2 regions of the Streptomyces sp. NPDC056527 genome follow, and region 2 is predicted to be linked to the other one. Evidence: predicted binding sites of a transcription regulator. Region 2 holds the regulator's gene; the other holds the start of a gene.
What was found. Region 2 encodes HspR, which represses chaperone genes until heat shock. Its sites were predicted from a motif close to TTGAGNNNNNNNNNCTCAA; they were not measured.

Region 1: the regulator HspR is predicted to act here: its motif matches at 7,479-7,497, upstream of lon (endopeptidase La).

What each region holds. Positions count from the first base shown of each region.
Region 1 covers NZ_JBHTTQ010000051.1:29,686-44,538, reverse strand. Annotated here, with positions in the region: gene ACFQ7Q_RS23315 (nitrate- and nitrite sensing domain-containing protein) at 1-1,121, opposite strand, end outside; gene ACFQ7Q_RS23310 (hypothetical protein) at 1,507-2,289, shown strand; gene ACFQ7Q_RS23305 (MarR family winged helix-turn-helix transcriptional regulator) at 2,306-2,797, opposite strand; gene ACFQ7Q_RS23300 (lysozyme) at 3,013-3,834, shown strand; gene ACFQ7Q_RS23295 (lytic polysaccharide monooxygenase) at 4,116-4,967, shown strand; gene lon (endopeptidase La) at 5,054-7,456, opposite strand; gene ACFQ7Q_RS23285 (GNAT family N-acetyltransferase) at 7,617-8,222, shown strand; gene ACFQ7Q_RS23280 (hypothetical protein) at 8,302-8,895, shown strand; gene ACFQ7Q_RS23275 (RNA polymerase sigma factor) at 8,961-9,533, shown strand; gene ACFQ7Q_RS23270 (zf-HC2 domain-containing protein) at 9,530-10,432, shown strand; gene ACFQ7Q_RS23265 (ABC transporter ATP-binding protein) at 10,501-11,337, shown strand; gene ACFQ7Q_RS23260 (hypothetical protein) at 11,334-12,650, shown strand; gene ACFQ7Q_RS23255 (hypothetical protein) at 12,647-13,261, shown strand; gene ACFQ7Q_RS23250 (TetR/AcrR family transcriptional regulator) at 13,319-13,981, opposite strand; gene ACFQ7Q_RS23245 (glycoside hydrolase family 3 protein) at 14,186-14,853, shown strand, end outside.
Region 2 covers NZ_JBHTTQ010000022.1:70,863-85,715, forward strand. Annotated here, with positions in the region: gene ACFQ7Q_RS14480 (polyamine aminopropyltransferase) at 1-623, opposite strand, end outside; gene ACFQ7Q_RS14485 (DUF2617 family protein) at 699-1,217, opposite strand; gene ACFQ7Q_RS14490 (hypothetical protein) at 1,526-1,717, opposite strand; gene ACFQ7Q_RS14495 (pyridoxal phosphate-dependent aminotransferase) at 1,812-2,987, shown strand; gene ACFQ7Q_RS14500 (MAB_1171c family putative transporter) at 2,974-4,209, opposite strand; gene ACFQ7Q_RS14505 (hypothetical protein) at 4,206-4,736, opposite strand; gene ACFQ7Q_RS14510 (hypothetical protein) at 4,810-5,280, opposite strand; gene ACFQ7Q_RS14515 (hypothetical protein) at 5,347-5,535, shown strand; gene ACFQ7Q_RS14520 (YbjN domain-containing protein) at 5,547-6,077, opposite strand; gene ACFQ7Q_RS14525 (hypothetical protein) at 6,214-6,648, shown strand; gene clpB (ATP-dependent chaperone ClpB) at 6,658-9,243, opposite strand; gene ACFQ7Q_RS14535 (pyridoxamine 5'-phosphate oxidase family protein) at 9,364-9,777, shown strand; gene ACFQ7Q_RS14540 ((2Fe-2S)-binding protein) at 9,924-10,244, opposite strand; gene ACFQ7Q_RS14545 (helix-turn-helix transcriptional regulator) at 10,638-11,621, shown strand; gene ACFQ7Q_RS14550 (hypothetical protein) at 11,627-12,100, shown strand; gene ACFQ7Q_RS14555 (heat shock protein transcriptional repressor HspR) at 12,159-12,614, opposite strand; gene dnaJ (molecular chaperone DnaJ) at 12,619-13,806, opposite strand; gene grpE (nucleotide exchange factor GrpE) at 13,837-14,502, opposite strand; partial or broken gene ACFQ7Q_RS14570 (Hsp70 family protein) at 14,502-14,853, opposite strand, start outside.

The DNA of each region.
Region 1 (14,853 bases), on a different contig from region 2:
GCGATGCGCAATTCGAGGTCGGTGACGTCGTCGTCGCGCAGCTGGACGAGGCGGGCCACCTGCTCGGTGGAGAGCGTCGACTCGACGCCGCGCATCTGCTCGATCCGGGCGGAGAGCGCGGCCTCCAGCTTCTCGGGGTCGGTGCCGCGCTCGGACGTGCTGAGCGTCGGCTGGTCGGTGAGCCCGGTCAGGTAGCGCTCGGCGCTCTTGACGTCAGGGCCCGTCACGGTGCCGGCGAGGGAGTCCCGCCCGGCGGCCGTGGCGGCCTGGTCGAAGTCGGCGAGGGAGCCCAGTTCGCGGACCCGGGCCTGCTGGGCGGCGGCCGTCAGCGCGTTGCGGGCCCGGACGGCCTCGTCCGCGCCCTCGGCCTCGTCGAGCACGTAGCTGCCGGTGTCCGGGTCGTAGTGCGAGGTGCCGGGGGCCTCGGGCTGAGGGACGGCGAGGGCCGCGAGCAGCAGTCCGCGGGTCGCCGACGCCTGCTCGACGGCGCGGCCCAGGGCGGCGGGGGCGCGGGTGGCCTCGGCGGCGCGGGCGGGGGTCTGCTCGGCGAGTTCGTCGGCGAGGTCCTGGAGCTTGGCGATGACGTCCGAGTACGCCTTGTACGCCTCCAGGGCGGTGCCCTTGCCGGTGAGCGCGGTGCGGCGGACGGCGGGCAGGTCCGCGAGGTCCCTGCGCAGTTCGGCGGAGGCGGCGGGCTTGATCTCGTCGATCTGCCGGTCGACCCGGGTGGAACGCGCGCTGGTGACCTGCCGCTTCTTCTTGCTGTCGCCCTGCTGCTCGTCCCGGCCCGCGGCGATGTACGCGACGACCTCGTCGCGCTCGTCGGCGAGCGAGTGGGCGAGGGTGACGGCCTGGCGGTCGAGCTCGGCGAGGGTGACCAGGTTCTGGGAGTCGGTCAGTTCGCCGGAGGCGGTGAGGATCACGGGAGCGCCGGCGGCGAGGACCGTGACTCCGACGAGGGCGACGCCGGCGACCAGCCGGTTGCGGACGCGCTTGGGCCGGCCCACGGGGACGCCGGTGGTGCCGCCGCCTTCGGGGCCCGTGGCTCCGCCCGTGGTCAGCGGGTCACCGGGGCTCTGGCTCCGCGTGCCGTTGTTGCTCCGAGGCCGCTTCTTCTGCACCGGTGCTCGCATTCTCGACTCGTCCACCCATGAAGCAGAGGTGACGACCGGTCACATCTCAGAGCGCCCCCACCCCTGGTACGGCTTCCGACCATTCCAGCGCTTTTGGGAAGGGGACGCGCATCGGCCGCTCCGCCACCCGAACGAGTGAACAACACTCACGAGTTGGCGAACAACTTCGCGCGAAGTCCTTCACAGGCTTGTTCGGTGTGCCGGTTGGATCTTCCGTGCGGGCTTTGGCAGGATGCCCGCCCGCAGCTTCCCGGAGGGCCCCCTTCCGCCTCGCGCGTACGCCTTGAAGGGCTGGTGCAGGCCGGATCCGGCCATTTGGAGGCGGTGTGAAGGAGTCATGCAGGCTTTCCGGCGCGGGGGCAGACTGGGGATCATGCGCACCGAAGCGGCCACCCTCCCCGGCAACCCCGAACGCCCTAATGAGGACTGGGTGGCGACGGCTCTGCCCGCGTACGGCGGGGGCGGGACGGTCGTGGTGCTCGACGGGGTCACCCCGCCGACGGGCGACGACGGCTGCGTACACGATGTGCCCTGGTTCACCGCGCGTCTCGGTGGGGCTTTGACCGAACTATCCGCTTCGCGCCCCGACATGACCCTGCCCGGGATCCTGGCTCTGGCAATCCGGCGCACCGCGGACGCCCACCGGGAGACCTGTGACCTTTCTCACGTACGGACTCCTCAGGCGACGGTCGCGATGGCCCGCTGGAACGCGGCCTCGGTCGAGCATCTCGTCCTCTCCGACGCCGCGCTGCTCATCGAGGCGCCGGACGGCTCGGTGCGGGCGGTGCTCGACGACCGTCTCGACCAAATCCCGGACGAGATCCGTCGCTCCCTGGCGGCGACGGACCGTCTGCGCAACCAGGAGGGCGGCTTCTTCACGGCGGCGGCGGACCCGGAGGTGGCGCGGCGGGCGGTGACGGGGACGACGCCCCGGGCGGCCGTACGGGCCCTGGCGGCGCTCACCGACGGGGCGACGCGATGGGTGGACCTGTTCGCGGAGGGCGACTGGGCGGACTGCTGCGGGGTGCTCCGCGAGGAGGGCCCGCACGGGCTGCTCGCGCGGGTCCGGGCGCGGGAGGCGGCCGACGCGGCGGCGGGCGGCGCGTTCCGCTGGAAGCGCCACGACGACGCGACGGCGGCCTACGCGGTGCTCTGAGGCACGCGCGGGCGCTTCAGCTCTCCGCGCGGGCGTTCAGCTGGTGGAGGAGGCGGGCCAGTTCGGCGACCTCGCCCCGGTCCCAGTCCGCGAGCTTGCGGACGTAGCGTCCGCGTCGTGCGTCCCGTACGCGACGGAAGCGATGGCGGCCCTCCTCCGTCAGCCGGACCAGCGAGGCGCGGCCGTCGGCCGGGTCGGGGTCGCGGGCGACGAGGCCGAGCTCCTCCAGGGCGCGCAGTTGGCGGCTCATGGTCGCCTTGCCGACGCCGAAGTAGCCGGCGAGGTCGGTGGCGCGCTGCGGGCCGGCGTCGTCGAGCCGTACGAACAGGCCGTAGGCGGCGGGCTCCAGTTCGGGGTGGACCTCGCGGGCCATCTCGCCGGACTGGGCGCGGGCGCGGCGCAGAAAGACCGCCAGTTCGCGTTCCAGGGCGAGGAATTCCTGGTCCACACCACTCCGCGTCGACGACCCGGTGGGCTCGCCTTCACTCCCCGTACCGCTTCCGTGCACGTCAGCACCCCTCGCGCGCTTTCCGGTCGCTGAAAGTTTCTTTCGTCCGCGGCCATCGCCGCAGCTCCCCCAGTATTTCGCAGGCGTAGACCAACGGCAGCACCCAGGCCCCCTTCCGCCCGGCCGGTCTACGTGCGTAGCGTCTTCCCCAGCGGCTTCGCTGACATGTCCACACCAGGTCATGTCTCACCCCCACCGCCTTTCGGAGGCACGCAATGCCCGTGCACAGATCCGGAAAGACCCTCGCCGGCGTCGCCCTCGCGGCCCTGGCCCTCCTTCTGCCCCTCTCCCTCCCCGGCGCGGCGAACGCGGCCGACACCGAGGCCGTGCCCCCACGCGGCTCCGCCCACATGGGAATGGGCGTCATCGAGCACGACGGCCGGAGCGGCACGCCCGGCACACCCCGGGCCGTCCAGACCGAGGGTGTGGACGTCTCCAGCCACCAGGGGAACGTGGCCTGGTCGACCCTGTGGAACAGCGGGGTGAAGTGGGCCTACGTCAAGGCGACGGAGGGCACCTACTACGAGAACCCCTACTTCGCGCAGCAGTACAACGGCTCGTACAACGTCGGCATGATCCGCGGCGCGTACCACTTCGCCACCCCGGACACCACGACGGGAGCGGCGCAGGCCGACTTCTTCGTCAGCAACGGCGGCGGCTGGTCCAAGGACGGCAGGACGCTGCCGGGCGCGCTGGACATCGAGTGGAACCCCTACGGGGCGACCTGTTACGGCAAGTCGCAGTCCGCGATGGTCACGTGGATCCGCGACTTCCTCAACCGCTACAAGGCCCGGACCGGCCGTGACGCCGCGATCTACACGGCGACGAGCTGGTGGACGCAGTGCACCGGCAACTACGCGGGCTTCGGCGCGAGCAACCCGCTGTGGATCGCGCGGTACGCGTCGACGGTGGGCACGCTCCCGGCCGGGTGGCCGTACTACACGATGTGGCAGTACACCTCGACCGGCCCGACGGTCGGCGACCACAACCACTTCAACGGCGACCTCTCGCGGGTCCAGGCGCTGGCGAACGGCTGAGCCGAGCCGCTCCTCCCGCACGGACCGCCGCGACGACTCCGGCCCCGCATCCCCTGCCCCACGGGCAAGGTGCGGGGCCGGAGTCGTGCTCGGGTCCGTACGGAGCCGACGAGGCCGCAGCCCGGCGACCGGTCGGCCGCCTTCGTCTTTCTGCGCCCACCCTCTTGCCCATTGGTATGGACCAATGCGAGGCTCAAAGGGCGCGGCCGGGATTCAACTTCCTTACGCCGCCCGCTCGTTGCTCGTCCCGTACTCCCCCACGCACGAGAGAGAGCCCCGTCATGCCCTCGTACCGTCGCACCGCAGCAGCCGTCACCCTGTCCGCCGCCGCGCTGATCCCGCTGACCCCCTCCACCGCGGGAGCGCACGGCGCCGTCTTCAACCCGGTGAGCCGGGTGGCCGCCTGTTACGCGGAAGGCCCCGAGACGCCGAAGTCGCAGGTGTGCAAGGACCTGGTCGCCGACTCCGGCACCCAGCCGCTCTACGACTGGAACGAGGTGAACATCGCCAACGCGGACGGTCGGCACCAGCTGCTCATCCCGGACGGCAAGCTCTGCTCGGCCAACCGGGAGAAGTACCGGGCGCTCGACTGGGCGCGCACGGACTGGCCGGCCACGGCGGTCGGGGCCGGCGCCTTCGACTTCAAGGTACGGGTGACGGCGCCGCACTCCGGCACGATGACGGTCTACATCACCAAGCAGGGCTTCGACCCCACCCAGCCCCTGAAGTGGTCGGACCTGGACGCGACCCCCGTGGCCACCTACGCCACGGCCCGCACGGCGACGGACGGCTTCTACAACTTCACCGGCACCCTGCCGGCCCGCACCGGCCGCCACATCGTCTACAAGGTCTGGCAGCGAAACGACAGCCCGGAGGCGTTCTACAGCTGCTCGGACGTCACCTTCGGCGGTACGGCGGCGGCCTCGGCCCCGAGCGAGTCGAAGATCGCCGCGGGCGCCGACCGCTCCACGGTGAGCCACGCGGGCCACGGCGGCGACGAGCAGGCCCCCGCCCTCTCCGCCGAATCCGCCCGGACGCCCTCCTCGCCGCTCCCCCTGGCCCTCGCGGGCGCGGGCGCCCTGGCGGCCTTCGGAGCGGGCAGCCTGCTGCTGGCGCGCCGCCGGAACGGCTGACGTACCGGAACGGCCGACGCACGGCGGGCCCGCGGCATGACGAAGCGGGGTGCCCCGTGAAGGGCACCCCGCTTCTCCCGAAGGGCTCAGGCCGCCGCGCTCACCGCGACCTTCGCCGGGGCCAGGGCGATCTCCAGGACCTGGCGGACGTCCGTGACCGGGTGGACCTCCAGCTTCTCCAGGATCTCCGCCGGGACGTCGTCCAGGTCGGCCTCGTTGCGCTTCGGGATCACGACCGTCGTGATCCCCGCGCGGTGGGCCGCCAGGAGCTTCTGCTTCAGGCCGCCGATCGGGAGCACCCGGCCGGTCAGGGAGACCTCACCGGTCATCGCCACGTCCGTACGGACCAGGCGGCCGGAGAGCAGCGAGGCCAGCGCGGTCGTCATCGTGATGCCGGCGCTCGGGCCGTCCTTCGGGACCGCGCCCGCGGGGAAGTGGATGTGCGCGCCCCGGTCCTTGAGACCGGTCACGGGCAGCTCCAGCTCCGCGCCGTGCGAGCGGAGGAAGGAGAGCGCGATCTGCGCGGACTCCTTCATCACGTCGCCCAGCTGGCCGGTGAGGGTGAGACCGGCAGCGCCCGTCTCCGGGTCGGCGAGCGACGCCTCCACGAAGAGGACGTCACCGCCCGCGCCCGTGACGGCCAGTCCGGTCGCCACACCCGGTACCGCGGTGCGCCGCTCGGCCGGGTCCTGCGCCGACTCGGGCACGTGGTGCGGGCGGCCGATCAGCCCGCGCAGATCGTCCACGCCGACCGCGAACGGCAGCTCACGGTCGCCCAGTTCGTGCTGCGCCGCGACCTTGCGCAGCAGCCGCGCGATGGACCGCTCCAGGTTCCGTACGCCCGCCTCACGGGTGTACTCCCCCGCCAGCTTCCGCAGCGACGCGTCCTCCAGGACCACCTCGCCCGGCTCCAGGCCCGCCCGCTCCAGCTGCCGGGGCAGCAGGTGGTCACGGGCGATGACGACCTTCTCGTCCTCCGTGTACCCGTCGAGCCTGACCAGCTCCATGCGGTCGAGCAGCGCCTCCGGGATGGCCTCCAGGACGTTCGCCGTCGCCAGGAAGACGACGTCGGAGAGGTCCAGTTCGACCTCCAGGTAGTGGTCCCGGAAGGTGTGGTTCTGCGCCGGGTCCAGGACCTCGAGGAGTGCGGCCGCCGGGTCGCCCCGGTAGTCGGAGCCGACCTTGTCGATCTCGTCGAGCAGGACCACCGGGTTCATCGACCCGGCCTCCTTGATCGCCCGGACGATCCGGCCCGGCAGCGCGCCGACGTACGTACGCCGGTGGCCGCGGATCTCCGCCTCGTCCCGGACGCCGCCGAGCGCGACCCGGACGAACTTCCGTCCCATCGCGTGCGCGACGGACTCGCCGAGCGAGGTCTTGCCGACGCCGGGCGGGCCGACCAGGGCCAGGACGGCGCCGCCGCGTCGTCCGCCGACCACACCGAGACCCCGCTCGGCGCGCCGCTTGCGCACCGCCAGGTACTCGGTGATCCGCTCCTTCACGTCCTCCAGGCCCGCGTGCTCGGCGTCGAGGATCGCCTTGGCGCCCTGGATGTCGTACTGGTCCTCGGTCCGCTCGTTCCACGGCAGTTCGAGGACGGTGTCGAGCCAGGTGCGGATCCAGGAGCCCTCCGGGGACTGGTCGCTGGACCGCTCCAGCTTCTCGACCTCCTTGAGGGCCGCCTCGCGCACGTTCTCGGGCAGGTCGGCGGCCTCGACGCGCGCCCGGTAGTCGTCGGACTCGTCACCCTCCGTCTCGCCGTTGAGGTCGCGCAGCTCCTTGCGTACGGCATCCAGCTGGCGCCGCAGCAGGAACTCGCGCTGCTGCTTGTCGACGCCCTCCTGGACGTCCTTCGCGATGGACTCGGCCACGTCCTGCTCGGCCAGGTGCTCGCGCAGCTGGGCCGTGGCGAGCTTGAGACGGGCGATCGGGTCGGCGGTCTCGAGGAGTTCGACCTTCTGCTCGACAGTGAGGAAGGGCGAGTAGCCGGAGTTGTCGGCGAGCGCGGAGACGCCGTCGATCTGCTGGACCCGGTCCACGACCTGCCAGGCGCCGCGCTTCTTCAGCCAGGTGGTGGCCAGCGCCTTGTACTCCTTGACCAGGTCCGTCACGGATCCGGGCAGCGGCTCGGGCACGGTCTCGTCGACGACGCTTCCCTCGACCCACAGCGCGGCGCCGGGGCCGGTCGTGCCGGCGCCGATCCTGACGCGGCCGCGGCCGCGGATGAGCGCGCCCGGGTCGCCGTCGGACAGCCGGCCGACCTGCTCGACGGTGCCGAGGACGCCGGTCCCGGCGTACGTCCCGTCGATGCGGGGCACGAGGAGCACCCTGGGCTTGCCCGTATCGGATCGCGCGGCGGCCTGGGCGGCCTCCACCGCGGCGCGTACGTCGTTGTCGGACAGGTCCAGCGGCACCACCATTCCGGGCAGCACGACCTCGTCGTCGAGCGGCAGCACAGGCAGAGTGAGCGGTGAGGACGTCGAAGCCATGATCTCCCCTTCGGCAGTCAAGTTGAGCTATGTGGACTCAATGCACGTGAGCCGTCGAATGTTCCCCCGGCCGCGTTCGCTCTGAGCGATCGCTCGCCCGCGCAGGTGAAAGATGCCGTGTAATACCTCCATGGATATGGCGTCTATTACATCCGCATGGGTGGCCGGCTGGACCGTCTCGCGCGGCACCCCGCCCGCCGTCGTCGAGCCCTGGGGCTACCGGATCGATGTGGGCCTGCCGACGCATGTCTTCCGGCATGTGCTGCCGGCGCCGGACGCGGTGTCCGTGGGCAAGCTCTGCACGGAGATCACCGAGCCCAATGCGTGGCTGAAGGTGATGGCGGGGCCGGAGGAGGTCGCGGAGTGGATCACCCCGGGGTGGACCGTCCCGGACGATCCCGGCTTCATGATGACCAAGGCGCTGGACGCGGGCGCGCGGCCGTCGGCGCCGGAGGGGTACGCGCGGACGACGGAGACCCGGGACGGGGTGATACGGGTCCGGATCGTGGCGCCGGACGGCACGCTGGCCGCCTCCGGCCGGCTGGCGCCGACGGGCGTGACGGCGGTCGCCGACCAGATCGAGACCCACCCGGACCACCGGCGCCGCGGCCTGGGCGCCAACGTCATGCGCACCCTCGAAGCGGCGGGCGCGCAGGCGGGAGCGGTGACGGGCGTCCTGTCGGCGACGAGGGACGGCCTGGCGCTCTACGACTCCCTGGGCTGGCACCACGAGGGCCCGCTGACGGGCATCGTCCGCGGCGCGTAACGCACCGCCGCGCGGCCGCTGCGGGACGCCCTGCACACGGCTCTGGTCAACCGGCTCGGCTGAGGGGATGCTCGGACCCATGGTGCTCAGGGACATGACGCGCACGGACGTGACGCGCGGGAAGCGGTACGCGGGGCGGATCGGGGCCGCGTCGATGGTGCTGCTCCCGGTTCTGGCGCTGGCCGGCTGCGGCGGCGAGGACACGCCGAAGCCCCCGGTCGCGACCCAGGACGGTACGACGAAGCCGGTGCCGACCGGCACCGGCGGCACCGCGCCGCCGGTCCCGACGAGTTCGGACGGGACCGTCGAGAAGGACAAGGAGCACGGTCCGCGCGAGGTCCTGGTGACGGTGAACGTCAGTGGCGGTCTGGCGGGCGTCGACAACCAGCTGACCGTCCACTACGACGGCAGCTACACGACCCGCTCCGGCGGCGACTCCCCGCGCAGCGGCCGCATGACCCCCGCCGAAGTCGCGAAGCTGCGTAAGGCGTTGGAGGACCCGGCCTACGCGAAGGTGCCCGCGCGACCGTCCGGAAAGCCGGTGTACGACGGCTTCACCTACGCGGTCACGTACGACTACCGGGTCGTCGTCAGCGCGGACGGCGACCGCTCGGCGGCGCTGCAGCGGGTCTTCTCGGCCCTCCCCGACGGCGGCCCCCCGACCGGCCCCTGAGCCCTCCCGAGCCTCGGCTCGGCCACGGCGTGAACCGCCGGCCGCCCTCCGAGCGATAGTGGGGCGTGAGACTGTTGCGCCCCGAACGGGGAGAAGAGCGGGACGACTCCGCGCTGTTGCGCGCCGTCGCCCGGGGAGACGCCGAGGCGCTCGCCGTGCTGTACGACCGGCACGCGGGATGGCTGCACGCCCGGCTGGCGCGGCGTTGCACGGACGAGGAGACCGTACGGGAGGTCCTCCAGGACACCTTCGTCACCGTCTGGCGCTCCGCCGGTTCGCACCGCGGCCGGGGTGAGGCCGGCGGCTGGCTGTGGGTCGTCGCCGCGCGCCGCCTGGTGGACGCCCAGCGCGCCAGGGCCCGCGCGGAGCGCGCCGCGCCCGAGCCGATCGCCCCCGCCCCCTCCGCGGAGGACCGGGTCCTCGCGGGGCTGGAGTTCGGGGATGTCGGCGCCGCGCTCGACCGGATCTCGCCCGAACTGCGCGAGGTCCTGCGGGCCACCGTCGTCGACGGCCTGACCACACGAGAGACGGCCCGGCTGCTGGGGATACCGGAGGGCACGGTGAAGACCCGCGCCCTGCGGGCCCGTCGCGAACTGCGGGCCGCCCTCGGCCCGCACGCCCTGGGAGGCACCGCATGACCGCGCCGTGGCACGTGACCGATTCGCTGGCCGCCCGGTACGCGGCGGGTTCCGCGGCCGAGCCCGACGCCTGGTCCCTGGAGAAGCATGTCGAGGTGTGCGGAGGCTGCGCGGTCCGCGTCTCGGCGGCCGTCCGCGCGGGGGGCTCGGGTCCGGTCCTCGCGGACGTACGCGCGCAGCTCCTGGAGACGGTACGCGCGGAGGCGACCGCCCGCCGAGGCCGTGCGCTGCGGCGCCTGGGCGTCAGCCTGGGCCTCGGTACGGCCGGGCGGGGCCTCTCCCCCGCCTCGCGTTGGGCGCGGGTGCTCTGGGCCGTCGGCCCCGCGCTGCGCGGGGCGTGGCTGGTGGCGGTGCTCGTCGTGGTCGTGGCCGCCGTCGGGCTCGCGTACGGCGGAGGGTTCCGGGAGGCGCGGCCGGTGCTGCTCGCCGTCGCCCCGGTGCTGCCGCTCGCCGGGGTGGCCGTCTCGTACGGACGTCACGCCGACCCGATGTACGAGATCGGCGTGGCGACGCCCTCCGGCGGGCTGCGTCTGCTGCTCACCAGGGCGGCGGCCGTGCTCGGTGTGTGCGTGCCGGTACTGACCGCGGCCGGGGCGGTGCTGCCGCCGGTCACCGGCGTGCCGGGCGCCGCGGCCTGGCTGCTGCCGGCGCTCGCGCTGACGCTGGCGGCCCTGACCCTCGGTTCCTTCGTGGGATGCCGGGCGGCCTCGGCCACGCTGGCCGGCGGCTGGCTGCTCGCGGTGACCGGGCCGGTGCTCGGACAGCCGGGGGCCACCGCCGAGCTGGCCCGGTACCTCTCGGGCCCGGCCGTTCAGGGCGGTTGGGCCGCGGCCGCCGTCGTCTGCGCGGGCCTGCTGGCCCTTCGGCGTCGTTCCTTCGACCACCTGGAGACCCGGTGACCACACCTCGCACACGGACCGAACGGACCACGTGGTCCACGTCTCTCACGACGGTCGCGGCGACCGGGCTGACGGTCCGGCACCGCCGCACCGTCGCGCTCGACCGCCTCGATCTGACCCTCGGCCCCGGCATCCACGGCCTGCTCGGCCCGAACGGCGCGGGCAAGACCTCCCTCATCCGGGTCCTCGCGACCGTGGCCGCCCCGTCGGACGGCCGGGTGGAGCTCCTGGGCCGGGACGCCGGGGCCCATCGCGAGCGGTCGGAGATCCGCCGTCGACTGGGCTATCTGCCCCAGGAGTTCGGGTACTACCCCGGCTTCACGGTCCGCGAGTTCGTCGCGTACGTCGCCTGGCTCAAGGAGATGCCGGCGGACCGCGCCCCGGCCGCCGTGGAGCGCGCCGTGGAGCGGGTGGGACTGGCCGACCGGATCGACGCCCGGCTCAAGACGCTGTCCGGGGGCATGGTCCGGCGGGCCGGGATCGCCCAGGCCATCGTGAACGAACCGGAGTTGCTCCTCCTCGACGAGCCGACGGCGGGGCTCGACCCCGAGCAGCGGGTCGAGTTCAGGACCCTTCTGCGGGAGATCGGCGCGTCCTCCACGGTGATCGTCTCCACGCATCTGGTGGAGGACGTGGCCGCGGCCTGCTCGGAGGTCACGCTGATCGAGTCGGGCCGTGTCGCCTTCCGGGGCACGACCGCGGAACTGACCACTCTCGGCGAGGAGTCGGACGTCGCGGGGTCCGGGGAGACGGCCAACGCGATCGAACGGGGATACACGGCGGCCCTGCGCGCCCACCGCGCGCCGTCGGGCGCCCCGGCTCCGGGCGGCGCGCACCGGCCGTCCGCGCCCGCCGCGAACGCCACACCGCCCGCCCCTCCCGTCTCCTCGGAGGACCCGCGATGACCGCGACCGCCACACCGCCCCGCGAGGCCGCGAGGCCGCCCCGCACCTCCGTCGTCCGCACCGAACTGCGGCGGGGCGTCGGCCCCTGGGCCGGTGCGGCCGTGGCGGTCACGCTCCTCGTGACGATGTACGGCAAGGCCCCTGCCTGGCAGGGGCGCTGGACCGACGCCACCGACATGCTGCACGTCACCGCCGGGCTTCTCACGGGTCCTCTCGCGCTCGCCGCCGGCTGCTGGCAGGGCGGCCGGGAGCGGCGCCGCGGGACGCTGGAGCTGCTCCGTTCCGTCCCGCGCGGCCGGCTGCGCCGTACGTTGCTCGCCGTCGCTCCCTCCGCGCTCTGGCCGGCCGCCGGGCAGCTCGTCGCCGCGACGGTGTGCCTGCTCGCGACCTGGCCGTACGTCGGCGGCGGCCGACCGTACCTCGAACTCGTCGCCGCCGACACGGTCGCGATCGCCGCCCTGGGCACCCTCGGCCATCTCGTCGGTCTGCTGGTGCCGTGGCGGCTGACCGCACCGCTGCTCGCGGTCGCCGGCTACGTCGGGCTCGCGTTCGGCACCTACACGGGGAGCCCCGCCCAATGGCTCAGCCCGGCCGCCGAGCACTCCTCGCCCTGGGACGCGCCCGTGTGGTGGTACGCCCCGGCCTCGGCCGTCTGGACCGGCGGCCTGGCCCTGGCGGCCCTCCTGGCGTACGCCGCCCGCCCCGCGCGGCTGCGGCTGCTGGCCCTGCTCCCGCTCGCCGCGGCGATCGCCGCCGCCGTGCCGGTGCTCCGGCTGCCCGCCGACGGCCCGTGGCGCCAGGACCCGGAGGCGACCCGTCTCGTCTGTGACGACGGAACGCCCCAGGTCTGCGTGAACGCCCTCGACCGCGCACTGCTTCAGGACATCTCCCGCTCGCTCGCGCCGCTCAACGAACGGCTGCGCGGGCTGCCGGGATCCCCGGTCCGCTGGGTCGGCGGGCCGATCAGCCCCGGCGCGGAGGAGATCGGGCTGCCCGACCACACGATGGACGCGGTACGGGGCCGGCTCAGGAACCCCGACCTGTACCTCAACTCGGCCGTCCAGTGGCTGTTCTCGGAGACCTGTCCCTCCGAAGGTCTCTCGGGACCGAGCGCGGAGCGGGTCGCCGAGATCCATCTCGCCGTGTCGGAGTGGCTGGCGCCGACACCGGAGGACTACGGGGTCCCCGTCGGCCCGGCCGCTCAGCGGCACCTCGACGCCCTGCGGGCCAAGTCTCCGGCCGGCCAACGGGACTATCTCGCACGCTACCTGGCGGCGGACCGCTGTCGCCCCGAGGAGGTGCCGGTCCCGTGAGCCTCCTCGGCCCCGGCCTCACCCTCTACGTCCGCTCACGCACGCTGCCCGCGACCCTCGCCACCCTGCTCGGCACGGCCGCGGTGGCCGCCTGGTCCGCGTCCTGGCTCCAGTCCCAGCCGGCCTTCGATCACACCGCCCGGGTGCCGGTCGTCGTCCTCGGCCCGCTGCTGGCCGCGTCGGCGATCGGGACGAGCCTGTACGCGGCGAGCGACGAGCTGGACCGTGCCGCGCCCCGGCCGTGGCCCCCGCGCCGGGTCGCGCACGTCCTCGCCCTGACCGCCGTGGCGGTCGTCCTGCTGGCGCTCGCCGTGCCGGGTCACGCGGAGGAGTTCGGCGGGCCCGCGATGGTCCGCAACACCCTGGGCGCGGTCGGTGTCACGGTCGCGTCGGCGGCGCTGATCGGCGCCAGGCCGAGCTGGCTGCCGATGACGGTGTACGTCGGCTCGGTCTATGTGGCGGCGCCGTCCACCCCCGGGGGTACGGCGGCGGTGTGGGCCTGGGTCATGCAGCCGGGTCCGCAGGCCGCCGCCTGGGCGGTGGCGCTGGGCGCGTTCGCCGGAGGCACGGCGCTCTACGCCTTCCGTGGAGCCCGTCCCGTACGGACCTGAGGGCGCGCCCCGCACACCGGTCGGACGGCGGGCGATCCGCTCGCGAGGGCGGCGGCCTCAGCCCGTCGCCCCCGGCAGCCCCTCGCCCGTCGTCGAGAGCTCCCTCAACTGCCGGTCGAGGAAGACCCGTACACGCGCGGGCATGTCCATCGAGGCCGGATCCAGGGCCCATTGCACCTGCAGGCCGTCCATCACGGCGAGTTGCTCCTGCCCCACGGCCCGGCAGTCGATGCCCGCCTTCAGCTCCCCCCGCCGCACCGCGGCCTCCAGGAGGTCGACGGTGTGCCCGAGCACGCGCTCGTAGCGTTCCTTGAAGTACCGGTGCGCGGGGTGGCCGACGTTGCCGGACTCGCCGACCAGGACGTTGAACATCCGCACGATGCCGGGGCGGCGGGTGTTGTCCTCGACGAGACCGACGACGGTCTCCAGGTAGGCGGCGTACGACTCCGGCTCGTCGGCGAAGAGCCGCTCGACGTCGTGCTGCTCGCTCTGGGCGAGGACGGAGAGCAGGAGGTCCTCCTTGCTGCGGAAGTGGTGCAGCAGGCCGCCCTGGGTGATCCCGCAGTCGTTCGCGATCCGCGCGAGCGAGGAGGCGTGGAAGCCCCACTGCCCGAAGTGCTCGACGGCGGTGTCCAGGATCTTCAGGCGGCGCGCGTCCCCTACCGCGTAGCTGCCCCTGCCTGCGGTTCTGCGGGGCGTTCGACCCTTGTTCTCCGGCATGGGAACCACCTTAAGGCGTGCCCGAATCACCCCCTTTCGCCTGTGATCCAGGACACATCGAAGAAACCTAGTGGTCACTCGGTTTTCACCTCTAGCCTGAGGGCGCCCAGGCCGACTCCGCTGCCGCCCGTGATCGACGGAGCCCTGTCGGCGCGGTCGCCGTCCCGTCCGTCCGCTCGGTCGAGCACCCCAAGGAGCCCCGACATGCACCCGTACCAGGACGCCACCCGCCCCGTCGCCGAGCGCGTCGAGGACCTGCTCTCCCGGATGACCCTGGAGGAGAAGGCCGGCCAGCTCTTCCACTCCATGCTGATGATGAACGCGGACGGCACCCCGGTGACCGAGACGGACGGCTCGATGCTGCCGTTCACCACCCCGGAGCTCGTCGAGGACCGTCACCTCAGCCACTTCAACCTCCTCGGCACCTACGGCGCCCGCGAGATGGCCCTCTGGCACAACGCGGTCCAGGAGATGGCGGCGAACACCCGGCTCGGCATCCCGGTCTCGCTCTCCACCGACCCCCGTCACGCCTTCACGGACAACGTCGGCGCCTCCTTCAACGCCGGCGCGTTCTCCGCCTGGCCCGAAGCGCTGGGGCTCGCCGCGATCGGCGACCCGGAGCTGGTGTTCCACTTCGCCGACACCGTCCGCCGCGAGTACCTCGCGGTCGGCTTCCGTACGGCTCTCCACCCGCAGATCGACCTCGCCACCGAGCCGCGCTGGGCCCGCCAGACCGGCACCTTCGGCTCCGACGCCAAGCTGACCGGCGAACTCGTCCAGGCGTACGTCCGGGGTCTCCAGGGCGAGGAGCTGGGTCCGGACTCGGTGGCCGCCATGGTCAAGCACTTCCCGGGCGGCGGGCCGCAGAAGGA
Region 2 (14,853 bases):
ACCGCGTTCACGGCGCCGGTCACGAGCGCGCCCGTGAGCTGTCCGAGCCAGGGCAGCAGCAGGAACGGGAAGGCGAGTCCGCCGACGAGCGCGCCGACATAGTCGGCGGCGAACAGGTCGGCCACGGTCCCGGCGGGGTCGCGGGCGCCCTCCCTCTCCCGCGCGCCGGCGGCGCGCGCCGACTCCGCCTTCTGGATCAGCGACATCAGGAGCGGAATCTCCGCCCCGATGAGCACCCCGATGGCGAGGGAGAACCCCACGAGGACGTACCGGGCCTCGCCGATCCACGCGAACGCGGCGTACAACACGAGGGCCGAACAGCCGCCGATCAGGGCGAGTCCGCCCTCGACCAGGCCGAAGCCGACGGCGGCGCGGCAGCGCAGCCGCTTGGCGAGCAGCGAGCCGACACCCATCGCGAAGACCATCAACGACAGCACGACGGACGCCTGGGTGACCGAGTCGCCGATCAAGTACGAGGCGAGCGCGACCAGTTCCAGCTCGTAGACGAGTCCGCATGCGGCACAGACGAAGACCACGACGAGGACCGGATACCGCACCGCGCTCGGTCGCTCGGGCGCCCGCGTCACCCTCTTGGGTGGCAGGGTCACGGGCGGATCGATCATGTTCGTAACGCTACGTCACACAACTGTCGCCGCTTGTCACCCACACGAGTGCATCTGAGGCTCCGGGGCGTCGTGTCACAGCGTTGCGGGCATACGAACGCCGATCCGCGTCCTGGTGACGACCAACTGCCCTTCCTGCGGGTACGCATGCCAGGTGCGCCATCGCACCTGGCCCTCGTGGCGCTGCGCCAGCATCGCCGTGAAGGCGTGCGGGGAGCCGGGGAACGTCCCCGCGAGGCCGTTGGGATGGTCGGCGACGAGCGCGAGCAACTCCTGCGCGCGGCCCGCGAACGAGCCGTGGGACAACGTTTCGACACGCGCCGCGAATTCGTACTCCCACGCGCCGAAGCGCTTGGAGACGCCCAGCGGCAGCGGCGTGCTGCTGCCGGGCATGCAGGCGACGGTCTCCGAGCAACTGTGCTCCTTTTCCTCCAGAAGCACCTGATGGGAGGCGCCGAGAAGCCGCAATTGCAGCTTGGCGCCCGTCAGTTCGAGGTCGAGCACGGCGAGGGCGGGCAGCGGCTCGCGCCCGAGTGCCCAGGCCAGATCGGCCGCGCGGGTGTCGGTGTAGGAGGTCTTCAGGGTCGTGAGCATGGGTCGGCTCCGCAAACACGGTTTGACGGGTGGGCCGGGGGCCCCCGGGAAAGGGTTCGACGAGAGTGGGGGATCGTCGGCTCGGGTCCACACACGGTCCCGAGGGCTGTCTCTTTGCAACAGCGAGAGAATCATGGACGTCGAGCGACTCGCAGCGTTTTTACCCAACTTGCAGCGGTTTCCATCCCCTTCGGGGACCCAACAGTTCACTTGTTCAATCAGACTCGATTCCGGCTCCAACGCAGAGGTGCCCGGCGGATGTTGGACCGGCCGGGCACCTGGGTGATCGCGGAGTCGACTGCCCCGTGTCAGTCGCCCCCGCCGCCACCGCCCCCGCAGGACGAGCCTCCCCCGCAGGACGAGCCGCCGCCGCAGGACGAACCGCCGCCGTCCGACCAGCCGCCGCCGCGCCGCCCGCCCCCGCGTCGCGAGCCCTTGACGGACGACGCGATGCCCACCACCACGATCAGGATGATGACTGCGATGATCAGAGCTTCCATGTGTGACACCCCCGTAGGTCTTGTGTGACAGGGGGATGCCCCCCACCGCTCCGGCCCAAAGCGCACTTGAGGAAGTCCAGAGCTTCACCGCAGGATGGCGGGCATGACACGACCGCTGCTCAACCGCCGGCTCGCCGAGTTCGGGACGACGATCTTCGCCGAGATGTCCGCGCTGGCCGTCCGGACGGGGGCGATCAACCTCGGGCAGGGCTTCCCCGACACCGACGGCCCGGAGCAGATCCGGGAGGCGGCGGTCCGGGCCCTGCGCGACGGACGCGGCAACCAGTACCCGCCGGGGCCCGGCGTCCCCGAACTGCGCACGGCCGTCTCCGAGCACCAGCTGAAGCGGTACGGCCTGGCCTACGACCCCGACACGGAGGTCCTGGTCACCGCCGGCGCGACGGAGGCGATCGCCGCCTCCCTCCTCGCCCTCCTCGAACCGGGCGACGAGGTGATCGCCCTGGAGCCGTACTACGACTCGTACGCCGCCTGCATCGCCATGGCGGGTGCCACGCGCGTACCGGTCACGCTCCGCCCGCAGGAGGGCGCGTACCACCTCGACCTGGACGAGCTACGGAACGCCGTCACCGACCGGACGCGGCTCATCCTCCTCAACACCCCGCACAACCCCACCGGCACCGTCCTGACCCGCGGAGAACTCACCGCCGTCGCGGAGCTCGCCGTCGCACGCGATCTGCTCGTCGTCACCGACGAGGTGTACGAGCACCTGGTCTTCGACGACGCCGAGCACGTGCCGATCGCGAGCCTGCCGGGGATGCGCGAGCGCACGGTCACCATCAGCTCGGCCGGCAAGACCTACTCCTTCACGGGCTGGAAGGTCGGCTGGATCACCGCTCCCCCCGCACTGACCAACGCCGTGCGCTCCGCGAAGCAGTTCCTGACCTATGTCTCCTCCGGCCCGTTCCAGTACGCGATCGCCGAGGCGCTGCGCCTGCCCGACACGTACTTCGACGACCTGCGCGCCGATCTGCAGGCCAAGCGCGACCTGCTGAGCGACGGCCTCGCCCAGGCGGGCTTCGAGGTCTACCGCCCGGCCGGCACGTACTTCGTCACCACCGACATCCGCCCCCTCGGCGAGTCCGACGGCTTCGCCTTCTGCCGAGCCCTGCCGGAACGGGCGGGCGTGGTCGCCATCCCCAACGCGGTCTTCTACGACCACCAGGACCAGGGCGCACCGTTCGTGCGCTTCGCGTTCTGCAAGAGGCTCGACGTCCTCGAGGAGGCGGTCTCGCGGCTCAAGCGGCTCTGAGCGGACCGTGCCGGAGCGTGGCGGCGACGCGGAGCACCACGGGGTCCGCGTAGCACCGGGCCACCAGCTCCAGCCGGGCCCCCAGCGCCTCCCAGTCGTCCGGGTCGGGTCCGGGACCGGCGGGCCCGGACGGCTGGGGCACGTACTCCGGCACCGCCGTGGCGTCGGCACCGCAGCATCTGCGGGCGATCGCGCACCGGAGACAGGCCGCCTCCACCGCCGCCTCCAGTCGTACGCCCGTCAGCCCGGCGGAGGCCAGCAGGCGGCCCGCCTCGGCCCGGGCCCCCTCGCCGCAGTAGGGGGCGAGGACGAGCGACCCGTCGCTGATCTCGATGATCCGCCGGTACAGCAGCACATCGGGCGCGCTCGACAGCTCGGGCGGCAGCGGCAGGACGACCTCCGGTACGGCATCCCCGATCGCCTCCCACAGCGGGCGGACGCGGCGCAGGCGGCGACGGCGCCGCCGGCCGCGTGCGAGATCGACCAGCCCCGGCCAGGCGATTCCGGCGACGATCAGGAGCAGCGTGGGGGCCAGCAGGAGCTGCGTGGTCGCGATCACGACGTCGTCGCGGAACAGCCACGAGTCCCGTCGGCCGACGGCCAGGAAGACCGCGCGGTGCGCCGCGTAGGCGAGGCCCACCACGCTGGCCGCGTGCAGGAGCCGGAGCGAGGTCCGCAGCGCGCCCGGCGGGGCCTGGTGCCGGTACCGATGGCACATCAGTCCCGCCTCGGCCATGCCCCAGCCCAGGTAGAGCAGATAGACGCTCCAGTACGCGTAGACCGGTGCCGTGGGCGTCTGCGTCAGCAGATGCGCCTCGGGGTCCGGGCGGGGGCTCAGGAAGAAGGCGCAGGACAGGGCGGCCACCGCCACCGGGAGGGCGAGCGCTCGCCACCGGCCTCTCCGCGGCGCGGCACCCGCTTCCGGGGCGGCCCCGGTGGCCGCCCCGCGGGTGAGCCCGCGGATGAACGCCATCAGACAGGTCGCGGCCGCGAGCGAGAGCAGGTGGATCAGGAGGTTGGTGACGCCCTCCGCACCGGTCGCCGCCTCCAGCGCTCTGCGGATGGCGGGCGTGCCGAGGGTGATGGAGAGGGTGATGAGCGCGATCATGCCGCTGAGCAGCCCGGACCGGCGGTCCCTGGTGAGCGCCCGCCGCGCGGAGTACACGGTCGCGATCCACAGCGGGCCGAGCAGGACCAGATCGAAGGGGCGTATCGCGGTCATCGGCGCGTGTCGGGCGCGAGGATGCGCTGCAGCTCGGACAGCGCCGTGCCGGCTCCGTCGGCCACCGGACCCGTGGTCCGGCGGTGGATCAGGGTGGCGAGCAGCTCCGCCTCGCGCTCCTGCACCTGGGAGTAGTCGGTCCGTCCGCGGGCGAGCAGTCGGCGGACCATGGCGGGGTCGAGCCCGGGGAAGAGACGTTCGAGGCCCGAGGCCGCGCCCTCGCCGGCCGTGCTCCCGTGGTCGAGGAGCAGATGGGCGATCTCATGAAGGATGATGTGCCTCTGGTGGAGCCTGTTCGTGGACGACTCGTAGAAGATGTGGTCCGCGTCCCCGAGGCTGACCAACAGCCCGCACACACCTCCCGATTCACCCGCGCCGGCGGGCAGCGGCGAGAGCGTCAGACCACGGCCGCGCTGCTCGGAGATGGTCCTGCACAGTTCCTCGACGGTCTGCGGGCGCCCCGTTCGCAGACTGCTCAGGATCCGCGCACAGCGTCCGCTGAAGTCCGACCACACGTCGTGGCGCATCGCGCCCCCTCCCCCTAGGGCCCCCGCCCGAGCGCAGTATAGGCAGCCGGGAAGGGCGGTTCACGAGGGCGGATCAAGCGGAACGCGACTCCGGTTCGCCGGCTTCCGAACGGGCCGTACGGGCTGTTTGCGCGGCCTGCTCGACCAGGCTCCGTACGAGGTCGATTCCCTGCGCGGACGAGGTGGCGACGGCCGCCGCCCGCATGGCCACGGCGCGGACGTCGTTGCGCCGCATGGCGCCCAGCAGCGCCAGTTGCGCGACCGTCTGCTCGGCTACGTCGTCGTCGACGAAGTAGGCGACGGGGACGCCGAAGAAGACGGCGATGGCCCGCAGCGTCCCGATGGTCGGGTTGCTGGCCTTGCCGTTCATGAGCATCGAGAGCCGGCCGACGCTCAGGGAGGTCCCTTCGGGGTCGTCGGCGTTCTTGATGCCGTCCACGACCTCCTGCAGCGTGTGGCGCCGGCCCAGCGGCTGGACGTTCTCGAAGAGGTACTCCAGGCGCTCGGCGAGAAGTCGGGACTCCTGGCCTTCCGTGCCGCTCACTGTCGTCCGCCCTCCCCGCACACGTGGTCACGTGGCGTGGGGGAAGTATGGCGCAGCGGGGGCGCCATGGCGAAGGCGGATGGCGCCGAACCCGCCGCCCGGCCCGGGCGACAGGCCAGGACCCGTTCCCGCCGCCCCGGCCCACGCATGACGAAAGCCCGGCCGAGGGCCGCGATCGTGGTGATCACGGCCCTGGCCGGGCTCTCGCTCGGTTACGGGGTGTACGCGCCGACGACGGCGCACACGGCCCTGTGAGGAACCGAGGGCTACTCGCCCTCGGTCTCCTTGTCCTCGGGGGACTCCAGGCCGAACTGCTCCACGAGCCACTTGTCGAACTCGATGGAGGCGCGCACCCAGCTGACGGTGGAGGACACGAAGTGCTCCAGCGCCACGCCGGTGCCGATCAGCATCTGGGCCTCACCGATGAGACGGAGGGTGGCGGAGCCGTCCTCCTCCTCGTGCAGGTGCGTGTACACCTTGGGCCACAGGGTGCGGCGGTTCCAGTCGTCGATCGCGTCGAGAACCTTGGCGCGGTCGTCGGCGGAGTGCGGGCGGTCGTAGAACGTCCGCACCGAGAAGACACGCTGGTCCTCCTCGCCGCGGAACATGAAGTACGTCCGGAACTCCTCCCACGGCGCCGCGAGGTCACCCTCGTCGTCGACGACGTACTTCAGCTCCATCTGGTCCAGGAGCTGCTTGACCAGGTCCTGGTCGGGGACGACGGGGCCCGCCGGTCCTGCTGCCTGAGGCTGGGGCTGGCCCCCGAAATTCGGAATCGAGGACGGGTCGATGCTCACCGTGAATATCCCTTCGTACGGTTGCCGCCATCCTCCCCCATGCCGGGCGGTATGGCGCAAGCCCCGCCTGCCGCGATCCGCTGCGGGCTGACAAGATCTGGTTCCCATGGGGGACAAAGAGCAGTTTGCGAAGCCGGTGAAACCGCGTCCGCGCACCTGGTTCTGGGTGACGGTGCTGGTGTCCTTCCTCTGCGGCGGCCCGATCGCCCTTCTGGTGTGGGCCGGCATGTCCTTCAGCGAGGCCGGCGAGCCGAAGCCGATGGACTGCGGCGAGGCGATGGAGTGGGCCCAGGCGACCATGCCGAAGAGCGCGCGGGACCCGCGGTGCACGGTCAGCAACTGGCTGGACACCCGGGTCAGCGCGAAATTCCGGATGCCGCGCGGCGAGGCCGCGGGGTGGGTGGCCGGCACCTATCCGGGTGGCGAGGTCCGCCCGTACTGCCATACGGACCTGTGCGTGGACGTGCGGGAGCCGACGCCGGAGCCCGGGGGACCGGTGGTCGTGAACGTGACGGTGACGTACGAGGACGGGGACACCGCCCTCGTACTCGTCATGCCGTTCACGGTCTGAGCGGACGCGCTACTGCGCCGCGCCCACGATCAGCCCGTCCTCGAAGCGGTCCACGCGGACCGTGTCGCCGTCGCGGACCTCGCCGGCGAGGATCTCCTTCGCCAGGCGGTCGCCGATCGCCGTCTGGATGAGGCGGCGCAGCGGCCGGGCGCCGTACGCCGGGTCGTTGCCCTCCTCGGCCAGCCAGGCAAGCGCCTCCGGGGTGACCTCCAGCGTCATCCGGCGCTCGGCGAGGCGCTTGGCGAGCCGGTCGATCTGGAGCTGCGCGATCCGCCCGAGCTCGGCCTTGTCGAGGGCGGAGAAGACGACCAGGTCGTCGAGCCGGTTGAGGAACTCCGGCTTGAAGGAGGCCCTCACGACCTCCAGGACCCGCCGCTTCTTCTCCTCCTCGGAGGACAGAGGCTCGACCAGGTACTGACTGCCCAGATTGGACGTCAGGATCAGGATGGTGTTGCGGAAGTCGACCGTGCGGCCCTGGCCGTCGGTGAGGCGGCCGTCGTCGAGCACCTGGAGCAGGATGTCGAAGACCTCCGGGTGCGCCTTCTCCACCTCGTCGAGCAGCACCACGCTGTACGGGCGGCGGCGCACCGCCTCCGTGAGCTGGCCGCCCTCCTCGTAGCCGACGTAGCCGGGAGGCGCGCCGACGAGCCGGGCGACGGAGTGCTTCTCGCCGTACTCCGACATGTCGATGCGGACCATGGCCCGCTCGTCGTCGAAGAGGAAGTCCGCGAGCGCCTTCGCCAGCTCGGTCTTGCCCACACCGGTCGGGCCGAGGAAGAGGAAGGAGCCCGTGGGACGGTCGGGGTCGGCGATCCCCGCGCGCGTACGGCGGACGGCGTCGGAGACGGCCCGTACGGCCTCGGTCTGGCCGATGAGCCGTCGGCCCAGCTCGTCCTCCATGCGCAGCAGCTTCTGCGTCTCGCCCTCCAGGAGGCGGCCGGCGGGGATGCCGGTCCAGGCGCCGACCACGTCCGCGATGTCGTCGGGGCCGACCTCCTCCTTGACCATCGTGTCCTTCGAGACCTCCTGCTCGGCCTCGGACGCCTCCTCCAGCTCGCGTTCGAGCGTCGGGATCTCGCCGTAGAGCAGCTGGGAGGCGGTGTCGAAGTCACCGTCGCGCTGGGCCCGCTCCGCGCGGCCGCGGAGCTCGTCGAGGCGTTCCTTGAGCTCGCCGACGCGGTTGAGGGACTGCTTCTCCTTCTCCCAGCGGGCGGTCAGGCCGCGCAGCTCCTCCTCACGGTCGGCGAGGTCGCGCCGGAGCTTCTCCAGGCGCTGCTTGCTGGCGTCGTCGGACTCGCTCTTGAGCGCCAGCTCCTCCATGCGCAGCCGGTCCACCGAGCGCTGCAGCTCGTCGATCTCGAGCGGCGAGGAGTCGATCTCCATCCGGAGCCGGGAGGCGGCCTCGTCGACGAGGTCGATGGCCTTGTCGGGGAGGAAGCGTGAGGTGATGTACCGGTCGGAGAGGGAGGCGGCGGCCACGAGCGCGGAGTCGGCGATCTGGACCTTGTGGTGGGCCTCGTACCGGCCCTTGAGTCCGCGCAGGATCGCGATGGTGTCCTCGACGCTCGGCTCGGCGACCAGGACCTGCTGGAAGCGGCGCTCCAGGGCGGGGTCCTTCTCGATCCGCTCGCGGTACTCGTCGAGGGTCGTCGCACCGACCATCCGCAGCTCGCCGCGGGCCAGCATCGGCTTGAGCATGTTGCCCGCGTCCATGGCGGAGTCGCCGCCGGCACCCGCGCCGACGACGGTGTGCAGCTCGTCGATGAAGGTGATGATCTGGCCGTCGCTGGCCTTGATCTCGGACAGGACGGTCTTCAGACGCTCCTCGAACTCGCCGCGGTACTTGGCGCCGGCGACCATCGCGCCGAGGTCGAGCGAGACCAGGCGCTTGTCGCGGAGCGACTCGGGGACGTCACCCTTCACGATCCGCTGGGCCAGGCCCTCCACGACGGCGGTCTTGCCGACGCCGGGCTCGCCGATGAGGACCGGGTTGTTCTTGGTGCGGCGGGAGAGCACCTGGACGACGCGCCGGATCTCCTGGTCGCGCCCGATGACGGGGTCCAGCTTCCCCTCCCGCGCGGCGGCCGTGAAGTCCGTGCCGAACTTCTCCAGCGCCTTGTACTGACCCTCCGGGTCGGGTGTGGTCACCCGGCGTCCTCCCCTTGCCTTCTCGAACGCGTCCAGCAGCCTCTTCGCGCTCGCCCGCTGCCCGTCGAGGACCTCGCCCGCCTGTCCGCCCTTGGCGGCCACGCCGATGAGCAGGTGCTCGGTGGAGAGGTACTCGTCCCCGAGCTCCTCGGCCACCTTGGCGGCCTCGGCGATGACGGCGAGCAGCTCCCTGTTGGGCTGCGGCGGCGCGACCGTGGAGCCGGTCACGCTGGGCTGGGCGGCGAGCAGCCGCTCCGCCCCGGACCGTACCGCGGCCTGGTCGGCATCGACGGCCGCGAGCAGGTCGACGATGTTCTCGTTGTCCTGACCGGCGAGCAGTGCGAGGAGCAGATGCGCGGGGGTCAGATCGGGGTGCCCCCCGGACACGGCGCGGCTGGTGGCCGCGTTGATCGCGTCCCGGCTCCTGTTGGTCAGTTCGGCGTCCACGTGCGCTTTCTCCTCCTCGGTGTGCGCTGTACACGGTCTATGACTCGTCCAGCGTACACAAAGTTGAGTCTATTCCGCTCAAGGTGTCGCCCATACCCGTCCCACGGGTAGGTTCCGGGCATGGCGACTGACCCGCGGAACCCGGACGACTCGTACCTCAGCTTCTGGCGCGAGTACCACATGAGCACCCTGACGACCCCGCGCGCGGACGGCACCCCCCACGTGGTGGCGGTGGGCGTGACGTACGACCCCGAGGGCGGCGAGAACGGCATCGCCCGGGTGATCACCAACAAGCACAGCCACAAGGTCGCCAACGTCCTGGCGGCGGGCCCCGAGGGCGCGCGGGTCGCGGTCTGCCAGGTGGACAAGGGGCGCTGGGCGACGCTGGAGGGCGTGGCGCGCATCCGTACGGATGAGGACGTCGTCGCGGACGCGGTGGACCGCTACGCGGCGCGCTACGGCCGCACGCCGGCCCCGAACCCGGACCGCGTGGTCATCGAGATCGCGCTGACGCGGGCCATGGGCCGGGCGTAGCGCCTGCCTCCGTACGAGCTTCCGGCCCGGCTCCCGCACGGGCTCCCGTACCCGGACAGCACAGCGGCGCCATCGCGTTTCAGGTCCGCGATGGCGCCGCTGTGTGGGGGAAGCACCTGAGCGATCTACAACGACGGGGGAACCGCTCAGGCACTGCGGGGGGTGGCGGTGATGGTCTCGGGCTCGAGCAGCTGGTGGTCCCGCTGATCGAGATTGACGAAAATCATGCCGTACCGGATGGCACAGCGAACGGGCTGCGGGGCTCCGCGGGGCCGGCGCAGACACCGGTAGGCGCGAACGTCCTCGTCCTGCTCACGAGCGACGACGATCGGTTCTCCGAAGAGGGTGACCATCAACGAATCGCCACGGTGGGGGATGGCCGTGACGAGATCGATGAAATGCCACCCGGATCGATAGGCCGAAGCCATCTCTCGCCGGAAGACCCGGTCGTCCGGCGGCACGGTCATGCGTCCGCGCCCGCCGGGGAGGAGTCCCACACCGGATCGGCCTGGGCTGCCGGAGAGACGTCCCACACCGGGTCGGTCACACCCGCCGGAGACAGGTCCCACACAGGATCACCGGCCGGGGCGACATCCCACACCGGATCACCGGGAGCGGCGACGACACTGGCAGGAGCGCTGTCCCATACCGGGTCGCTGGTGGCCAGCGCTCCCACTGCCGCCGCCCCTATGAAGACGGAAGCAAGTACCGAGCGAAGCAGTTTTCTGGACATGAGCGGCTTCGACCTCACTTGATGGTTTCCTCTCCCCCGCGTACAAGACGATGGCTCAGTCTTTGCGCTTCCACCACCAGGGCAATGCATCATGTTCCTGAAATACAGGATCCTGGGGGGTGTTCAAATGCCGCAGAACGAACCAGAACCGACACATCCCCACGGTCATGTCGATCTCTGTGCAGCCGGATCGGACTTGTACGCCAGTGCGTTGCGTACCGGGCGAATAACCAGGAGCGAGGCAGAAGCCGCGCCCTGCCTCATGGACCTGGCACTTCTCCACCCCGACGCCGACGACCCCGCATGGCTGCGGCCGGTCCCACCCTCGGCGGCACTGGCCCGGCTCGTCCACCCCCTGGAGCGGGAAATCCAGGAGCGCCGCAGCCTGGCCTTGGGACTCTCCAGCGTTTTCGAGCCGTTCATGGCCATCAGCGCCCAGGACCCCTCGACGACCCACGCGATCACCGTCCTCGAAGGCATCAACCGCATCGACGCCGTCCTCGGCCGCGCCACCGCCGAGTGCTCGCAGGAACTGCTGACCATCCAGCCCGGCGGCGGACGCAGCGAACACACCCTCAACACCGCGCTCCACCGCATCCAGCCGCTCCTCGACCGCGGGGTCCGCGTCCGCACCCTCTACCAGCACACGGCCCGCCACAGCCACGGCATGCAGGTCTACCTGGAACAGGCCGGCATGGACCGGCTCCAGGTCCGGACCCTGGAGGAGTCCATCGAGCGGCTCATCATCATCGACCGCTCGGTGGCCCTGATACCCGCCCGCCAGGACCGCCAAGTCGCCCTGGAACTGCGCCATCCCGGTCTGGTCGAGTACCTCGCGACCGTCTTCGAACAGTCCTGGGCCCGAGCCACCCCCTTCGGCGAGCAGGTGCCCTACGCGCAGACCCAGGACGGCATCAGCGGCATCCAGCGCTCCATCGCCAAGCTCCTCGTCGAGGGCCACGTCGACGAGGCCATCGCCCGTCGGCTCGGCATGAACGTCCGTACCTGCCGCGCCCACATCGCCAAGCTCGCCGCCGCCCTCGGCAGCGGCAGCCGGGCCCAACTCGGCTACCTCATCGCCCAGTCCGGAATTCTGAACCAGGACCGCTGACCACCATGTACGTACAGATCGACCTGGACGACCGGGCCGGAACCCTGCGCGTCTCCGCGCACGGGATGCCGACCGTGGAGCTCGTCCGGGCCCCGGGGACCACTCCCGACCCGCACATCCCCATCGGGACCCGCAAGCGCGACCTGCTCACCCTCACCGTCGACGGCGAGCCCGCCCGCATCCGTCCCTCGCGAGGGCGGCTCCTGCGGCGCTCGTACCGGGTCGACGCCCATGTCGGCGGTGTGCGCTACCGGCTCGTGCCGTGCGGTTACATCGACAGCCGGCTGATCCGGGAAGGACGCCCGCTCGGCACCCTGGAGTCCTCCGGCGACGGCCGCGTCGACGAGGACTGGGCTCCGGGCACCGTGCCCGAGCCCCTGGACCGGGCCGTCGGCACCGCCCTCGCCGCCGCGTTCGGCACCGGCGCCGCGCCCTGGTGGGAGACGCTCGGGGACATCGTCGGCGAACTCATCCCGTAGCCCCGCAACACACGTAGGCCCCCTCCCGTGGGAGGGGGCCTACGCGTCGTGCCGAGAACTACTCGCCGGGCCGCTTGGGGCGCCACACCACCAGCGCGCTCGCCTGCTGCACGTCGGTGTACGGCACCAGGTCCCGCCGGTAGGAGGCGTGCACCTGCGCCTCGCGCTGACGCATCGCCGACGCGGCGCCCTCGACGGCCGCCGACAGCTCGGCGACCCGCTGCTGGAGGGCGGCGACCTGGTTCTCCAGCTCGATGATGCGCTTGATGCCCGCCAGGTTGATGCCCTCGTCCTGCGACAACGCCTGCACCGTACGGAGCAGTTCGATGTCACGGGCCGAGTAGCGCCGGCCCCGGCCCGCCGTGCGGTCGGGCGAGACCAGACCGAGGCGGTCGTACTGCCGGAGCGTCTGCGGGTGCAGGCCCGAGAGCTGGGCCGCCACCGAGATGACGTACACCGGCGTCTCGTCGGTCAGTTCGTACGGATTGCGGCTGCGTCCCGGTCTGCTGTCCATCGGGTCAAGCTCCCTTCGCGGCCTGGAACAACTCTGCCCTGGGGTCCTCGCCCGCCGTCGCCTGACGGTAGGTCTCAAGGGCCTCGCGGGCCTTGTCGTCGAGCTCCTTCGGCACCGCGACCTCCACCGTCACCAGCAGATCGCCGCGCGTACCGTCCTTGCGGACCGCGCCCTTGCCGCGGGCGCGCATGGTCCGGCCGTTGGGGGTGCCGGCGGGCAGCTTCAGCGTGACCGCCGGGCCGCCCAGGGTCGGCACCTTGATCTCGCCGCCGAGCGCCGCCTCGTCGAAGGTGACGGGCACGGTGACGGTCAGGTTGTCGTCCTTGCGGCCGAACACCGGGTGGGCGTCGACATGGACGACGACGTACAGGTCACCGCTCTGGCCGCCGCGCTCGCCCGGCGCGCCCTTGCCCCGCAGCCGGATCCGCTGGCCGTCGGAGACGCCGGCGGGGATACGGACCTGCATGGTGCGGGAGGACTTGGCCCGCCCGCTGCCCTTGCAGACCTCGCAGGGGGTCTCGGCGATCAGACCGCGCCCCTTGCAGTCCACGCACGGGTCGGTGAGCGAGAACGAGCCGCTGCCGCCGCGCGAGACCTGGCCGGTGCCGACACAGGTCGGGCACACACGGGGCGTGCCGTTCTTGTCGCCGGTGCCCGAACAGGCCTTGCAGGGCGCCTGGGAGGACATCCGCAGCGGCACGGTGGCGCCGTCCACGGCCTCGGTGAAGCTGAGCGTCACCTCGGACTCGATGTCCTGACCGCGGCGCGGCTGCGTGCGCGTACCCGCGCCGCCGCCCGCGCCCCGGTTGAACAGTCCGCCGAAGACGTCGCCGAGGCCGCCGCCGAAGCCGCCGGCACCGCCCGGGCCGCCGGGACCCTGGGCACCGCCGAAAAGGTCGCCCAGGTCGAAGTTGAAGTTGCCGCCGCCCGGGCCTCCGGCACGGAAGCCTCCGTTGCCGAAGAGCGCGCGGGCGTCGTCGTACTCCTTGCGCTTCTTGGGATCGCCGAGGATGTCGTTCGCCTCGGAGATCTCCTTGAAGCGCTCCTCCGCCTTGGTGTCGCCCTTGTTGGCGTCCGGGTGGTTCTCGCGGGCGAGCTTCCGGTACGCCTTCTTGATCTCGGCGTCGGTGGCGTCCTTGGGGACGCCGAGAACCTTGTAGTAGTCCTTCTCGACGAAGTCCTTCGTGCTCATCGACGTCCCTCCTCTCGGACGATCTTCGCGCTAGCCCTCTTCGGGGCCACCGCTCTCCTCGTCTGCCGACTTCTCTTCCTTCGCGGCCGGCGTCGCCCCGGGCTGGGGCTCGGCCACCGCCACGCGCGCGGGCCGGATGGTCCGCTCGCCGATCCGGTACCCCGGCTGCAGGATCGCCACGCAGGTCGTCTCGGTGACATCCGGCGCGTACGAGTGCATCAGGGCCTCGTGGATCGTCGGGTCGAAGGGCTCGCCCTCCTTGCCGAACTGCTGCAGCCCCATCTTGGCGGCCACCGTCTCCAGCGACTCCGCCACCGACTTGAAGCCGCCCACGAGCTCGCCGTGGTCCCGGGCCCGACCGATGTCGTCGAGCACGGGCAGAAGCTCCGTCAGCAGGCCCGCGACCGCGATCTCCTTGACGGTGACCCGGTCCCGCTCCACCCGACGGCGGTAGTTCTGGTACTCGGCCTGGAGCCGCTGGAGGTCCCCGGTGCGCTCGGAGAGCGCGCTGCGGACCTGGTCCAGCTGGGCGGTGAGACCTGCGGTCTCGGCCGAGCTCTTGCTGCTTGCGTCCCCGGCCGGGGCCGCCGGGCCCTCCTCCGTGGAGGGGGCCTCGGCGGCATCGGCGGCGTCGTCAGGGGTGGCGCCGGAGGGGACGTCGGGCTGCTCGTCGAAGCCCGGGGTCTCCTCCGTCATCAGACAGCGCCGCCCTTCGGCTTCTCGTCGTCGACGATCTCGGCGTCGACCACGTCGTCGTCGGCCTTGGCCTCGCCCTGCGGGGCGTCGCCGCCGGCCTGGGCGGCCTGGGCGTCGGCGTACATGGCCTGGCCGAGCTTCTGGGAGACGGCCGCGACCTTCTCGGTGGCGGTACGGATCTCCGCGGTGTCCTCGCCCTTGAGCTTCTCCTTCAGCTCGGCGACGGCGGCCTCGACCTCGGTCTTGACCTCACCGGGGACCTTGTCCTCGTTGTCCTTGAGGAACTTCTCCGTCTGGTAGACGAGCTGCTCGCCCTGGTTACGGGACTCGGCGGCCTCGCGGCGGGCGTGG